2 regions of the Brachybacterium sp. AOP42-C2-15 genome follow, and region 1 is predicted to be linked to the other one. Evidence: predicted binding sites of a transcription regulator. Region 1 holds the regulator's gene; the other holds the start of a gene.
What was found. The regulator HrcA, encoded in region 1, represses chaperone genes, less so after heat shock. The targets are predictions, from matches to a motif close to TTNGCACTCGNNNNNNNCGAGTGCNAA.
Positions count from the first base shown of each region.

Region 2: a site for HrcA is predicted at 1,474-1,500, ahead of ACT3SQ_RS10060 (Hsp20/alpha crystallin family protein). Genes of this name have one in related genera too.

Region 1 covers NZ_JBQSWK010000022.1:29,833-33,232, forward strand. The annotation lists gene ACT3SQ_RS12585 (DUF4870 domain-containing protein) at 1-16, opposite strand, end outside; gene ACT3SQ_RS12590 (DUF3097 domain-containing protein) at 139-1,017, opposite strand; gene hrcA (heat-inducible transcriptional repressor HrcA) at 1,143-2,153, shown strand; gene dnaJ (molecular chaperone DnaJ) at 2,259-3,383, shown strand.
Region 2 covers NZ_JBQSWK010000015.1:18,978-22,377, forward strand. The annotation lists gene ACT3SQ_RS10050 (MFS transporter) at 1-769, shown strand, start outside; gene ACT3SQ_RS10055 (hypothetical protein) at 864-1,103, opposite strand; gene ACT3SQ_RS10060 (Hsp20/alpha crystallin family protein) at 1,580-2,011, shown strand; gene ACT3SQ_RS10065 (GNAT family N-acetyltransferase) at 2,101-2,805, shown strand; gene ACT3SQ_RS10070 (sugar nucleotide-binding protein) at 2,887-3,400, opposite strand, start outside.

The DNA of each region.
Region 1 (3,400 bases):
GCGGAGTCTGGCTCATGGTTCCTTCTTCGGGACGGGCCGGCTCTCACGCCGGCGACGGGCTGATGCAGCCAGCCTATAGAGCATCGCCTGCGGCGTCCGCGTGGCGTGCCGCCGTATCGACCGGGGGTTAACCCCCAGTCAGGAGTGGTCCACGGTCACGAAGTCGATGAGCTCCTCGATGCGGCCCGAGAGCGTCGGCTCGACGTCAGCGTAGGAGCGGACGGTCGACAGGATCCGCTTCCAGCCGAGTCCGATATCGGACTTGTCCGCATGGGGCCAGCCGAGCGCGGCGAGGGAGCCGACCTTGATGTCGGTGCCCTTGGGGATGTGCGGCCATGCCGTGAGCCCCACCCGGGCGGGTTTGACCGCCTGCCAGACATCGACGTACGGGTGTCCGACCACCGTGACATTGCCTCGGGCGCCAGGCAGCGCCATGACCTCGGCGGCGATGCGGGACTCCTTCGAACCCTTCACAAGATGATCCACGAGGATCCCGAGCCGGCGCCCGGGAGAAGGTCCGAACTCACGCACGCGCTCGGCGAGGTTGTCCGCGCCCTCGAGCTGTTCGACGACGATGCCCTCGATGCGCAGGTCGTGGCCCCACACCTTCTGCACCAGCTCCGCATCATGGGTGCCCTCGACCCAGATCCGGGAGGCGCGGGCGGTGCGTGCCTTCGCCCCTTCGACGAAGACGGACCCGGAGGCGGAGCGCCGGCGCACGGGTGCGGAGGCAGTCGCGACGGCGCGGGTGAGCACCACGGGCTGTCCATCGATCATGAAGCCGGGACCCAGCGGGAACGTCCGGCGGACGCCGCGGCCGTCCTCCAGCTCGACCACGAGCTCTCCGGCGATCTTCTCCACGCGGGTCACCGCGCCGGTGAACCCGGTGGAGGCCTCCTCGGCGACCAGGCCGCGCTGAGCGGGGACCTCGCGGGCCACGGGACGGCGACGATGATGGGCGGGCGGACCGGAGGACAGCACGTCGCGGCCGTACCGGTCGGGGAAGTCAGCAGGCACGCGCGACACCGTACACCCGTGGCGAACGCCTCCCCGCGCAGCGCGCCGGGGCGCGTAGGATTGGCACCTGGCATGAGAGAGTGCCAAATGAGAGACCACGACTTTGGACGCACGCAGCGCAGGAGGTGAGCGAGACGGACGCCCGCAAGCTCCAGATCCTCGGCGCGATCGTCGAGGACTACGTCTCCACCCGCGAGCCCGTCGGCTCCAAGTCGCTCCTGGAACGCCACGAGCTCGGGGTCTCCGCTGCGACAGTGCGCAACGACATGTCGCTGCTCGAGGAGGAGGGGCTGATCCATCAGCCGCATACCTCGGCGGGGCGTGTCCCCACCGACAAGGGCTACCGCACCTTCGTCGACCACGTCGCCACCATCAAGCCGCTCTCCGCCCCCGAACGCCGGGCGATCCGTACGCTGCTCGAGGACTCGGGCGATGTCGAGGAGCTGCTGGCTCGGACCGTGCGGGTGCTGGCGCAGCTCACCCAGCAGGTCGCGATGGTGCAGTACCCGGCCCGCAGGCAGGCCCGGATCCGGCATGTCGAACTGGTCAAGGTCGCCGACTCCCTGCTGCTGGTGGTGCTGATCACCGAGTCCGGCCGGGTGGATCAGCGCACCGTGCCTATCAACGCCGGCAAACCTGCCGAGTACTACGCGGTGCTGCGCGACCAGCTCAATCGTGTCGTCGCAGGCCGCGAGGTCACCGACCTCGCCACGCCGCTGGAGGACTTCCTCGAAGCGCTCACGCCCCCGGAGCGACCGGCCGCCGCCGAGGTGTCCGAGGCTCTCGCCGCGCTCGCAGCGACTCGTGCCGAGGGCCGGATCATGATGGCCGGCACCGCGAACATCGCGCGATCGGCTGAGGACTTCGCCCGTGACGTCGAGCCGTTGCTGGACGTGCTCGAGGAGCAGCTGGTGCTGCTGCGCCTGTTCACCGAGATGCACGCCTCGCCGGGCGCCGTCGAGGTGCGCATCGGGACCGAGCTCCAGGACCGGGCGCTGCATCAGGCCGCGGTCGTCGGCGCCGGGTACGGTGTCGGCTCGCATGTCGCGATCCTGGGACCCAGCCGGATGGATTACGTCACCGGCATCTCGACCGTCCAGGCCATCGCCCGTTACGTCTCCCGCTTTCTCGAATAGCCTCGGGCGGGCTCCGCGGGCTCACCCCCGCCCGGCCGCCCATGCCACTCGACGCCCCGTGCCCGCCGCCCGCGGCACCGACTCCCCGGTAAGGACCCCACTGCAGTGAACGACGATTACTACGACCTCCTCGGCGTCTCCCGCGAAGCGACGACTGATGAGATCAAGAAGGCGTACCGCAAGCTCGCCCGCACGCTCCACCCGGACGTCAATCCGGACCCCGAGGCGGCCGAGAAGTTCAAGCGGGTCTCCCAGGCCTACGAGACCCTCTCCCATGCGGACAAGCGCCGGCAGTACGACATGGGTGGCGGCCCGGGCATGGGCGGCTTCCCCGGTGGCGGCGGTGGCGGCTTCGACTTCAACGACATCTTCGACATGTTCGCCGGCGCCTCCGGCATGCGCGGCCGCAACCAGGGCCCCGTGCCCCGCCAGCGACGTGGCGGAGATGTGCTGCGCCGTGTGAAGATCGACCTGCGTGACGTGGTCTTCGGCACCGAGGAGAAGGTCACCTTCCGCACCGCAGTGCTGTGCGAGCGCTGCACCGGTTCCTGCTGCGAGCCCGGCACCAGCCCCACCCGCTGCACCGCCTGCAACGGCTCCGGCCACGTCCAGCGCGTCGCCCAGTCGCTGCTGGGCCAGATGGTCACCATGGCACCCTGCCCCACCTGCGAGGGCCACGGCGATGTGATCGAGAGCCCCTGCACCGGCTGCTCCGGTCATGGCCGCACCGCCTCCGAGCGCACGGTGACCGTGCGGATCCCCTCCGGTGTCGAGAACGGCACTCGGATCCAGCTGCGCGGAGAGGGCGAGACGGGCGAGGCGGGCGGGCCCTCCGGCGACCTCTTCGTCGAGCTGGCCGTCACCGACCACGAGATGTTCGAGCGGTCGGGCGACGACCTGGTCACCACGATCGCGGTCCCCATGACCACCGCCGCGCTCGGCGCCACCATCCCGCTGGATACCTTCGACGGCCCTCAGGATCTCGATGTGCGCCCCGGCTCGCAGCCCGGTGAGGAGATCGTCCTGAAGGGGCTCGGCGTCACCCCGCTGCGCCGCGAACGCCGCGGTGACATCCGCGTGGTGCTCGATGTGGATGTCCCCACCTCGCTCACCGAGGAGGAGCGGGATCTGCTCCAGCAGCTCGCCGCGCTGCGCGGCGACGAGACCACACGCCGCACCAAGGGCCACGGCCCGTTCGCGAAGCTCCGCGAGCGCCTGCGCGACTTCTGAGACCGACGGGAGAGCAC
Region 2 (3,400 bases), on a different contig from region 1:
CGCGATGCTGCTGGTGGCCCCCGTCGCGGCCCTGGCGGTGATCGTGCCGCTCGCGCTGCGGGTGCCAGATCCGCCACTCACGGCGCGGCTTCCTGCGGTCCCGCGCACGCCCCGGCGATGGCTCCGAGCAGTCAAGTCATCGGACATCTCCACCGCGCCGTTCCTCACCGTGCTCGCGATGCGCTTCCTGTTCTCGCTGCAGCTCTCGGCCGGCCTCGCCTTCGCGCTGTACCTGTTCCTCTCCCGCTGGTCCCTCGCCGAGGGCGCGGCCGTGCGCGCCACCTCGCTGACCACCTTCACCGGAGTCGTGGGGGTGGTGGCCGGCTCCATGCTGCTCACCTCCTCACGGTGGCGCAACACGCGGATGACACCGGTGCTCGGTGTCGCGCTGGTGCTGCTCGCCGCCGCGATGCTGGGCCGCGCCCTCGCCCCGACGCTGCTGGTCTTCCATGTCGCCACGGCCGTGGCGGGACTCGCGATCGGGCTGGGCATGACCGCCACCCGCTCCCTGGCCTACGCCCTGCTGCCGGCGTCCGCAGCGGGCTTCGGGCTCGGGCTGGTGGGCGCCGCCGGGAGCCTCGCGGGGCTGATCGCGCCGCTGGCCGCTGCCGCACTGCTCACGCTGAGCACGAGCTGGGGAGCGGCGGACCCTTACACCGGGATGTACACGCTGCTGGCCCTCCCGGCGCTGCTTGGCCTCGCCCTGCTCCCCCTCACCCGGGCGCCGAGCGCTTCCCAGCAGTCCCTCGCGGAGGTCGTTCCGTCCTGAGCCGAGGCGCGCAGCGGTGGGGACGCACGACGATTGCTGTCGCGTCGTGCCGGGGGCGGTCGCTCCGCGCTGCCGCGCGTGCGGTGACGTGCCGCTACGCGGCGCGGGTGTAGGCACCGAGCACCTTCAGCGCATCTCTCAGCGAGTCGGCGGGGAACGGGCCGACGGTGACTTCGTCCCCGTCCGTCGTGCAGGTGAACCAGATGCCCCCGGCGTCCGTGGTGAGAGTGAGAGCGTCACCATCGGGATCGGTGAGCTCGGCGACGTCGAGCGGCAGCATGCGCTCGGGCGCCGCACCGAACCGGTGGGCGGTGATGGGTTCCACGGGGGTCACAGAACTTCTCCAAAGAAGAGCGGGGACAGAGCCCCGCAGACGGGCGTGCTGCCGGATGCCGTAAACGGGCAGGCGGGCAGCAGTGCGGTGAAGTCAGTCTTGAGGAGGAATCGCGCCCGCGCGCTCCGTGCGCCGCCGAACCGCGTCTTTTCACCCCCGGCTCACCCACGAGGGCCATCGGCCGCTCGGGCGAAGGGCTGCGCCGATGGACGCTGAGAGGCTCTCCTTGGATCCGCCCCCGCTGATCCGCCCCGCGCGAGGCACGAGACCCTGAGCGCTGGACCTCGGGACCCTGGAACGATGCCTTCTCCTCGGCGGCCGGGCACCCCGGCGAACCGGCTCCGCGCCGCCGCGAGGCCGTTCCCGAACTCTGGCACTCTCGCCCGGAGAGTGCTAATCTGCTCGTACTTGAGTCGGAGGGACTCAAGGTTCGGCGACCACCGGACGACCGGGGGTCACATCAGAGAGGAGAAGCAATGGCCACCACCGATCCGTTCCGAGAGATGGAGCGATTCGCGGGCACTTTTCTCGATGCTGGACGTCGGGGACCGCGGCAGATGCCGATGGATCTCTACCGCGCCGGCGATCACTACGTCCTCGCGGCCGATCTGCCGGGTATCGATCCCGGTTCGGTTGACGTCGACGTGGACGGTCAGCTCCTGACGATCCGTGCGGAGCGGACCCTTCCGAAGGACGAGGGCGCGCAGTGGATCACGCGCGAACGCACGGGCGGGACCTTCCTGCGCCAGCTCAGCCTCGGACAGGGCCTGGACACCGAGCGGATCTCCGCGAGCTACAGCAACGGTGTGCTCAGCGTGAGGATCCCGCTCAGCGAGAAGGCCAAGCCTCGCAAGATCGAGGTCACCGCTGACAGCCCACCCGCGCAGATCGAGTCCACCGCGACCTGAGGCTCCCCCTGCTGCCGGGCCCCGGCATCCCACGATGCCGGGGCCCGGGCAGCACCGACCTTCCCACGGCGAGCGAAGGAGTGACAGCCATGCATGACGAGCTCACCGCGGCGACGGTGCGCACCTGGGTGGACGGATGGGCCCGCACCCGGGAGTACGAGGTGGTCCATGAGGGCACCTCGCACACCGTCGGTCCGCGCACCGAGCACGGGGATTCGGAGACCGTCCTGTTCCGCTGGAGCGAGGACGAGCTGCGCAGGGCGACCTCCTCTGTCGCGGGGAATCCGGGTCACCTGCTGACCCTCATCTCCGAGGTCGGCGAGGCGCCGCCGGCCCTCGGAGAGACCGGCGATCTCGAACTGATCAGCGATCAGGAGAGACTCATGGTCACCGATATGGAGCTGCAGGACGTCGAGGCCCCGATCGTGCCGGACTCCTGCACGGTCGCCCGCGAGACGTTCGACGGCTGGACGCTCCTCACCGTCATCCAGGCGGGCCGTGTCGTCACCCGAGGACGCATGGCGGTGGTCGACGGCTGCGCCGTGCTCGACCGGATCTACACCGCCAGCACGCATCGCCGGCGGGGTCTGGGCACCTTCGTCACCCGCACGCTCCTGGCGATCGCCCATGAGCACGATGTCGACACGGGCCTGCTCGTGGCGACTGGACGGGGCGTCGAGCTCTATGAGCACCTCGGCTGGACGCCCCTCGCGGACGTGCGCGTCCTCGGCGCCCCGGGGGCGCGGAACCGGCGCCGGCCCTCGCACGCCCAGATCGACGAGGAGCTCGGCTAGCGCAGCCGAGCGTCGGCGTCGATCCTCGCTTCGACGAAGCGCCCCGGGTTCTTCACCCGCCTCTTCGGTCGCTGATCGGAGTCACACGAGCATCGCGTCGTACCCGGAGCGGAAGTCCGGATGCCGGAGCTCTCCGAGCAGCTCCCTCATCCGCGCCCCGCTCAGCACGGTCCCGTGGCCGGAATCGGGGTCGGCGGCGGGCGGGACCGGCAGGCCGAGCCGGAAGGCGAGGTGGGTGACCACCTCGCCGAGGCGCGCGGGCGCGCCGTCGACCGCGTGCAGCAGCACCGGCGGTTCCGGATGCGCCAGCAGGGCGAGGAGCACGCGTGCGAGGTCCTCCTCGTGGATGCGGTTCGTGCGTCGGCGGTGGTCGACGGGGCGTCCCTCGCGCACCGCGCGCAGCAGCCGATCCCGGCCCGGGCCGTAGATCCCGGCGGGGCGCACCACGATCGCGTCGAAGAGCTCCCTAGCTAGGCGCTCCCCGTTCAGGAGGCTCTGGGCCCGGTCGCCGAGCGGCTGCGGGGCATCCTCCTCGGTGAGCACCGGGGCCGGATCGGCACGGTTCGCGTACCCCTCGAACACCCTGGTGGAGGAG